Linked DNA regions of Methylovirgula sp. 4M-Z18. The protein of the gene in region 1 binds, or shares a complex with, the protein of each later gene. Links are inferred from orthologs where the notes say so. Each region holds a gene or a part of one and is shown on either strand. Other genes may lie near its edges.

Evidence for each region. The genes of interacting proteins can lie anywhere in the genome.
Region 2: the proteins of carA (region 1) and carB are in contact, whole or in part, in a solved structure (PDB 1KEE), measured with the Escherichia coli proteins. The link is inferred for Methylovirgula sp. 4M-Z18 from one-to-one orthologs.

What each region holds. Positions count from the first base shown.
Region 1 is NZ_CP149574.1:2,684,791-2,688,792, reverse strand. The notes cover bases 16-2,809. They hold carA (glutamine-hydrolyzing carbamoyl-phosphate synthase small subunit), read left to right. Parts: upstream 16-711; coding sequence 712-1,908; downstream 1,909-2,809. Other genes in these bases: V9T28_RS12470 (SMP-30/gluconolactonase/LRE family protein), read left to right, coding at 1,981-2,809; V9T28_RS12480 (GatB/YqeY domain-containing protein), read right to left, coding at 162-611. Outside these bases: more of V9T28_RS12470, read left to right, coding at 2,810-2,871; V9T28_RS12465 (anti-sigma factor), read right to left, coding at 2,880-3,587; V9T28_RS12460 (sigma-70 family RNA polymerase sigma factor), read right to left, coding at 3,584-4,002. UniProt on the Escherichia coli protein: Small subunit of the glutamine-dependent carbamoyl phosphate synthetase (CPSase).
Region 2 is NZ_CP149574.1:3,182,636-3,187,252, forward strand. What follows is about bases 41-3,937. They hold carB (carbamoyl-phosphate synthase large subunit), read left to right. Parts: upstream 41-413; coding sequence 414-3,737; downstream 3,738-3,937. Other genes in these bases: V9T28_RS14755 (FitA-like ribbon-helix-helix domain-containing protein), read right to left, coding at 41-90; V9T28_RS14765 (ABC transporter ATP-binding protein), read left to right, coding at 3,931-3,937. In the rest of the region: more of V9T28_RS14755, read right to left, coding at 1-40; more of V9T28_RS14765, read left to right, coding at 3,938-4,617. UniProt on the Escherichia coli protein: Large subunit of the glutamine-dependent carbamoyl phosphate synthetase (CPSase).

The DNA.
Region 1 (4,002 bases):
CGCTGGCGCCGGACTTGAAAAGCGCTGCCGGGAAAGATCAGATATTCAGTCGGCGAATTGGCGTGGTGGCTTTAAAGCTACCGGGGCTGCGACGGCAGCGCCCGGTCCGATGGTCGGAATTTCTCGTCCTGCCCGCTGCCGGATGCGGGCACCTTTCCGTATCAGCCGGCGAGCGCCGCTTTCACTAGGCCGCTCACTTTGGCGAAATCCATCCGGCCGGTATATTTCGCGCGCAAAGCCGCGATCACCTTGCCCATGTCCTTCATGCTGGCGGCGCCGGTTTCCGCGATCGCGGCCTTGATCGCGGCTTCCGTCTCCGCCGGGCCCAGTTCCTCGGGGAGGAATGCCTTGATGATGGCGATTTCCGCCTTTTCCTTATCCGCGAGATCCTGGCGGCCGGCCTTTTCGTACATGTCGAGCGATTCGCCGCGGCTTTTCACCAGCTTTTGCAACAGGGCGAGTTCTTCCTCCGCCGACACCGTCTTGCCTTCGGCCCGCAGTTCGATGTCGCGGTTTTTCAGGGCCGAAGTCACCATCCGCAGGGTCTCGACCTTGAGCTTGTCACCAGCCTTCATCGCGTCCTTCAGGGAGGCCATTATTTGTTCACGCATATCAATTCCTCAATCTTTCGGCTTGCCCGATCGGTTTTGCCACCATATTTTGCGGCCCAAATGACCCGGCGCCGAGCCGGAAACAGGATGTAAAGCCACCATGACTGCCATTCAAGCTAAACCCGCGCCCGCGTGGGAAGAAACCACCGCGACCGCGGTTCTCGTTCTGTCCGATGGGACGGTTCTGGAAGGACGCGGGATCGGCGCGACCGGGCAGGCCGTGGGCGAAGTCTGTTTCAATACCGCTATGACGGGTTATGAGGAAATACTGACCGATCCGTCCTATGCGGGGCAGATCATCACCTTCACCTTCCCGCATATCGGCAACGTCGGCACCAATGAGGAAGACATCGAAACGGTGAATATGGCCGCGGCGTCCGGAGTGCGCGGTTGCATCCTGCAGGCGGACATCACCAATCCGTCGAACTTCCGCGCGACGCGGCACCTCGATCAATGGCTCAAGGCGCGCGGCATCATCGGTCTGGCCGGTCTCGATACCAGGGCATTGACCGCGCGGATCCGCGAAAAGGGCATGCCCAATGCGGTGATCGCCCACGCGCCGGACGGCCAATTCCACATGGCGGCGCTCAAGCAGGAAGCGGCGGCTTGGCCCGGCATCGACGGCATGGATCTCGTGCCCGACGTCACGACGGCCCAGCGTTATGGTTGGGATGAGGCGACCTGGCATCTGGGGCAGGGGTATGGCGGAGCCGGCGAGGCGAAGCATCATGTGGTCGCCATCGATTACGGTGTGAAGCGGAATATTTTGCGGCTTCTGACCGCTGCCGGCTGCAAGGTCACGGTCGTTCCGGCAACGGCCAGCGCGGGCGAGATTCTGGCGCTGCAGCCGGATGGCGTGTTTCTGTCGAACGGGCCAGGCGATCCGGCGGAGACCGGCAAATATGCTGTACCGGTCATTCAAACCCTGCTGGAGCGCAAGGTGCCGACCTTCGGCATCTGTCTCGGCCACCAGATGATGGCTCTCGCCGTCGGCGCGAAGACCCTGAAAATGCACCAGGGACACCACGGCGCCAATCATCCGGTTAAGGATTTCACCACCGACAAGGTCGAGATTGTGTCGATGAACCACGGCTTCGCGGTGAACCGCGAGACCTTGCCGGCCAATGCGACCGAAACCCATGTGTCGCTCTTCGACGGCTCCAATTGCGGCATCGCCCTGACCGACCGCCCGGCCTTTTCGGTGCAGCATCACCCGGAGGCGAGTCCCGGCCCGCAGGACAGCCATTATTTGTTCTTGCGCTTCGTCAAGATGATGGAAGCGGCCAAGGCGGGTTAAGCCTCTTCCGGGCCTAGCCAAGGCGTTCGCAGTCGCTATCATCCGCGCGCCCCTCAACGTCCGGAGTTTCGCATGTCCGCTGCTGCCTTCACGCTCGCGCTCGATGCCAAAGCCGCCCTGGGCGAAAGCCCTGTCTGGTCGGTGCGCGAAGAGGCGCTCTATTTCCTCGATATCAAGGGCAAGGCGTTGCACCGGTTCGATCCGGCGACGCGCGATCATCGTATCGTGCCGTTGGATGAGGAGACGGGCTGCGTCGGCCTCGTGAAAGGCGGCGGCTTCGTCGCCGGCATGCGCTCCGGCATTTACCTGCTCAATGCGCAAGGCGCGGTGACCGTGCGGCTCGCCGACAATCCGGAAAACCATGAGACGAACCGGTTCAACGACGGCCGCGTCGATCCGGCTGGGCGGCTCATTCTCGGCACGCTGGACGAAATCAAGGCCGGCGGGACGGCACATCTCTATCGCTACGACCGCCACGGCTTGAAGCCCGTGGTCGACGGGCTGCTCACCTCGAACGGCGTTGCCTTCTCGCCCGACGGGCGCTTCATGTACCATTCCGATACGCCGCGTTTCACCATCTGGCGCTATGCTTACGATCCGGCTTCGGGCAATCTCTCGGATCGCCAGGTCTTCGCGCAATGGCAGGCGACGGGCACTGATCGCGGGCGCCCGGACGGCGCCGCCGTCGACAGCGAAGGCTGTTATTGGTCGGCGCTGTACGAGGGCGCGCGCGTGCGGCGCTTTGCGTCCGACGGCACGATTCTCGCCGAATATCCGTTGCCGGCTCAATGCCCGACCATGGTGGCCTTCGGCGGATCGGATCTACGCACGCTGTTCGTCACGACCGCCAGCGCCGGGCGCCCGGCCGAAGAATTGACGGCTCTGCCCTATTCGGGGGGCCTCTTCGCGATGCAAGTGGATGTCCCGGGCCGGCCGGAACCCTTGTTCGATCCGGAGATCTAACGCTCGCTCTACGGCGTCGCCGGAATGAGCTTTCCGGTGAACAGGACAGGGCCGGTGACTTGGCCGGTCTTGGACCCTCCCTCCGGTTCAAGGCTCACGGCGAGTGTCGCGCTCTCGACCGTCGCATCGTCGTAGGACGCAAGCGCCTTGCCCGATTTGATGCCGGCAGTCTCGATCACGCCAAGGGATCGCGGCGCGCCGATCTTGTCCGAAACGAGCCAGAGTTCGTAGCTCTTGCCAGGCTGCGGCGGTGCGGCCACCGGCCGCACCGACAAAGTGCGATGCGTGAGATCGACGCTCACGAGAAAGGCGGGCGAGAGCGAATCCTTTTGCAGCACAGCGACGAAATTGCCCGGCGCGGGCGCTTGCCAGAGGCGCTGTACTCCGACCGCCACGAGCAACATCGCCGCGACTGCAGCCGTCGCGATAGCAGCGGCACGCCAGCGTTGCAGGCGGCGGGTGAGGTTTACGATCGCCTCGTCACGGGACGGCAGGCCGTCGATGCGGCGCAGGATCTTGGCGAAGAGCGCGTCCGAGGGCGTTTGCGGCGCAATGGTTTCATTCAACGGGTGCAAACGATTCTCCCAGTAAAGAATGGCGCGATCGAGTTCGGGATCGTGCAGGCGTTGTGCGGCGATCCGGCTCCGCTCGGCGGCGTTCAGCGTCCCGAGAACATATTCGGCGGCGAGGCCGTCTTTATCGTCGAGGTCACTCATGCGGCGAGGCACCCTTTCAATTGGGCGAGGCTGCGATGGAGCCAGGTTTTGATCGTGGCCGTCGGCCGGTTGAACCGTGCCGCCAATGCCTCGCGCGTCATGCCGCGATAATAGGCGAGAAGCACCATCTCCCGCTTGTCGTCTTCAAGACCATTGAGGCACGAGAGAAGCCGTTTCAGTTCGTCGCTCTGTTCCATCGTCTCGAGTGGATGCGGTAGGTTCGCCGCGATCTCTTCCATTTCGGAGCCGTTTTCGACGATGCCGATTTGCCGCCTCCGCGCGTCGTCGAGCGCGCGGTTGCGGGCGATCGCGGCCATCCAAGCGATCGGCGAGGCCTTGGCCGCGTCGTAATCGCCGGCACGCTCCCATATCTTCACATAGACTTCCTGCAGGCATTCTTCGGCGAGGTCGCGGC
Region 2 (4,617 bases), 500 kb from region 1 along the record:
GTCTTCCATCGAGCGCCCGTGTTGAGCGGCGGTCACGCGAAGGCGGACCTTGAGCGTTTCGTCGAGATTTCGGATCGTCAGACTTGCCACATCGTCCTCCACGATAGTCCGGGCTACACCTTAATCGACGATTGCAATGATTGCAATGATTGCACTGCAATCAGATGGAAGCAGGAAATCCGCGGACGACGGGCCAGTTCGATTTGGGTGCCGGCCCGTCGCCCCCATGTCTTTCCTGTTGCGTAAGCATCACGAGGGGTTCCCCCCGCTCCGATTCTGCGCTACTAACCCGCGACTTTCTGGCTGGGCGTCTCCAGCTCCTGCTTTTCTCGGGTATCGCCACGGACGCGCCCGGCCCTTTGGGCCAGCGCGGCCTTTTTTTGTGCCTGCAGCATGTGGGCGGCGAGGATATGATGCCGAAAAGGACAGATATTTCAACGATCATGATCATTGGCGCCGGCCCGATCGTTATCGGCCAAGCCTGTGAATTTGATTATTCCGGCACCCAGGCGGTCAAGGCGCTGAAGGAGGAAGGCTACCGTATCGTCCTCGTCAATTCGAATCCGGCGACCATCATGACCGATCCGGACATGGCGCACCGCACCTATGTCGAGCCGATCACGCCGGAAGTCGTGACCAAGATCATCGAAAAGGAGCGCTACGCGCATCCGGGCGGTTTCGCTCTGCTGCCGACCATGGGCGGCCAGACGGCGCTGAACTGCGCCTTGTCGCTCAAAAAGATGGGCACGCTGGAAAAATTCGATGTCGAACTGATCGGCGCGACGGCAGAGGCCATCGACAAGGCGGAAGACCGCGAGTTGTTTCGCGAGGCCATGACCAAGATCGGCCTCGACACGCCACGCTCGCACCATGTGAAGACGCTCAGTCAGGCGCTCGAGGCGCTCGAGGACATCGGTCTGCCGGCGATCATCCGCCCCTCCTTCACCATGGGTGGCACGGGCGGCGGCATCGCCTACAACAAGGGCGAATTCATCGACATCGTGGAGCGTGGCATCGACGCCTCGCCGACCTCGGAAGTTTTGATCGAGGAAAGCGTGCTCGGCTGGAAAGAATTCGAGATGGAGGTGGTGCGCGATAAAGCCGACAATTGCATCATCGTCTGCTCGATCGAAAACATCGATCCGATGGGCGTGCACACCGGCGATTCGATCACTATCGCTCCGGCGCTGACCCTGACCGACAAAGAATACCAGATCATGCGCAACGCCTCGCTCGCCGTGCTGCGCGAGATCGGCGTCGAGACAGGCGGCTCGAATGTGCAATTCGCGATCAACCCGGAAAACGGGCGGATGATCGTGATCGAGATGAACCCGCGCGTGTCGCGCTCCTCGGCGCTGGCCTCCAAAGCCACCGGCTTCCCGATCGCCAAGGTCGCGGCGAAACTCGCCGTCGGCTACACGCTCGACGAGATCAAGAACGACATCACCGGCGGTGCGACGCCGGCCTCGTTCGAGCCGACCATCGATTATATCGTCACCAAGATCCCGCGCTTCGCCTTCGAAAAATTCCCCGGCGCCGAGCCGACCCTCACCACCGCGATGAAATCGGTCGGCGAGGCCATGGCGATCGGCCGCACCTTCAACGAAAGCCTGCAGAAGGCCTTGCGCTCGCTGGAGACCGGACTCGATGGGCTCGACGAGATCGAGATTGAGGGTCTTGGCCAGGGCGACGACCGCAACGTCATCCGCGCCGCACTCGGCACGCCGACGCCGGACCGCCTGTTGAAGCTCGGCCAGGCCCTGCGCCTCGGCATGAGCCATGCGGAAGCACATGAGGTGTGCAAGATCGATCTGTGGTTCATCGAGCGGATTCAGGAGATCATCGATCTCGAAAACCGCGTCCGCGCGCACGGCCTGCCAAAGGACGCGAAAAACCTGCGGCTGCTGAAAGCCAACGGCTTTTCGGACGCCCGCCTCGCGGTGCTGAGCGGCCAATCGGAGGCGGATGTGCGTAGCGTCCGCCATGCGCTCGACGTGCGCCCGGTCTTCAAGCGCATCGACACCTGCGCGGCGGAATTCGCCTCGCCCACTGCCTATATGTACTCGACTTACGAGACGCCGTTTGCCGGCGTTCCCGCTGATGAAGCGCGCCCTTCGACACGCGAGAAGGTCGTGATCCTGGGCGGCGGGCCGAACCGCATCGGCCAGGGCATCGAGTTCGACTATTGCTGCTGCCATGCGTGTTTCGCGCTGTCGGAAGCGGGCTATGAGACGATCATGGTCAATTGCAATCCCGAGACCGTCTCGACCGATTACGACACGTCCGACCGGCTCTATTTCGAACCGCTGACCGTTGAGGACGTGCTCGAAATTCTCACCACCGAGCAACAGGCAGGCACGCTCAAGGGCGTGATCGTGCAGTTCGGTGGCCAGACGCCGCTGAAACTCGCCCATGCGCTGGAACGCGCCGGCATTCCGATCCTCGGTACCTCGCCCGATATGATCGATCTTGCCGAAGACCGCGACCGCTTCAAGCGCCTGCTCGACAAGCTCAGCCTCAAGCAGCCGAAGAATGGCATCGCCTATTCGGTCGAGCAATCGCGCCTGATCGCCGCGGATCTCGGTCTTCCGCTGGTGGTGCGCCCATCCTATGTGCTCGGCGGCCGCGCCATGGCGATCATCCGCGACGAAAGCGCGTTCGAGGATTACCTGCTCGGCACGTTGCCGAGCCTCATCCCTTCGGATGTCAAGGCGCGCTATCCCAACGACAAGACCGGCCAGATCAACACGGTGCTCGGCAAGAATCCGCTGCTGTTCGACCGCTATCTGTCGGATGCGACAGAAGTCGATGTCGATGCTTTGTGCGACGGCAAGGATGTCTATGTTGCCGGCATCATGGAGCATATCGAGGAAGCCGGTATTCACTCGGGCGATTCCGCCTGTTCCTTGCCGCCGCATTCGCTCGATGCCGCAACGCTTGCCAAGCTCGAAGAACAGACGAAGAAACTCGCGCTGGCGCTGCATGTCGGCGGCCTGATGAATGTGCAATATGCACTGAAAGACGGCGAGATCTATGTGTTAGAGGTCAATCCGCGTGCGTCGCGCACCGTGCCCTTCGTCGCCAAGGTGATCGGCGAGCCGGTCGCGAAAATCGCGTCGCGCATCATGGCGGGCGAATCTCTTGCGAGCTTCAACCTGAAGCCGAAGAACTTCGATCATGTCGGCGTGAAGGAAGCCGTCTTCCCCTTCGCGCGCTTCCCCGGCGTCGATACGGTGCTTGGGCCCGAGATGCGCTCGACCGGCGAGGTAATCGGCCTCGACCGTTCCTTCGCGATCGCCTTCGCCAAGAGCCAGCTCGGCGGCGGCACGTCGGTGCCGAAAGCCGGCACGGTGTTCGTCTCGGTCAAGGATGCCGACAAGGAACGCATCATGCCGACCGCGAAACTGCTTGAGACGCTGGGCTTCAAGATCATCGCCACCTCCGGCACGGCGCGCTTCCTGAAAGCGCAAGGCGTCGCCGCGACCAAGATCAACAAGGTCTCGGAAGGCCGCCCGCATATTGTCGACGCGATCAAGAACGGCTCGATCCAGCTCGTGTTCAACACGACCGAAGGCGCGCAAGCCCTCGCCGACAGCCGTGCGCTGCGCCGTGCGGCGCTGCTGCACAAAGTGCCCTATTACACCACCTTGTCGGGCGCGGTGGCGGCGGCGCAAGGGATCAAGGCCTATCTCGGCGGCGATCTCGAAGTGCGCGCCCTGCAGGATTATTTTGGGTGAGGTGACGTCGCGGCGCTTACCCTTCTCCCCGTTCACAAACCGGGTATATCCGGTTTGTGCATGTTTGATGCTGAACTCGGGCAAGCCCGAGTTCTGTGCGGGGAGCAGGGATGCGCGACTATTTTGGATGATTTGATCGATAAGAGGCCCATACCGCCCTATGATTTAGGTCCTGACGCCAGGAGGAGCATGCATGCCGCCCGTTATATCGGTTTCCGCGGTGACCAAGCGCTACAAAACCGGCGTCACCGCTCTGGAAACCATCAATCTCGACATCGAGAAGGGTGAGATATTCGCGCTGCTTGGCCCCAACGGCGCTGGCAAGACGACCCTCATCAGTATCATCTGCGGCACCGTTTCCATGACCTCGGGCCAAGTGCTCGTCAACGGCCACGACAACATCCGCAGCTATCGGGCGGCACGCACGATGATCGGTCTGGTGCCGCAGGAAATCGCCCTCGATATTTTCGCCACCGTATGGGACACGACCTGCTTCAGCCGCGGATTGTTCGGCCTCGGACCGAACCCAACTTATATCGAGCGCCTGCTGCGCGATCTCTCGCTTTGGGATAAGCGCGACAGCCGCATCATCGAACTCTCCGGCGGCATGAAACGGCGGGTGATGATCGCGAAGGCGTTGAGCCACGAGCCGGAGATCGTGTTTCTCGATGAACCGACCGCCGGCGTCGATGTCGCATTGCGCCGCGACATGTGGGCGCTCGTCCGACGCCTGCGCGAACAAGGCGTCACCATCATCCTCACGACCCATTATATCGAGGAGGCCGAGGAAATGTCCGACCGCGTCGGCGTCATCGACCGTGGGCGCCTCATCCTGGCCGAACAGACCGAAAAGCTGATGCAAAAACTCGGCAAACGGCGG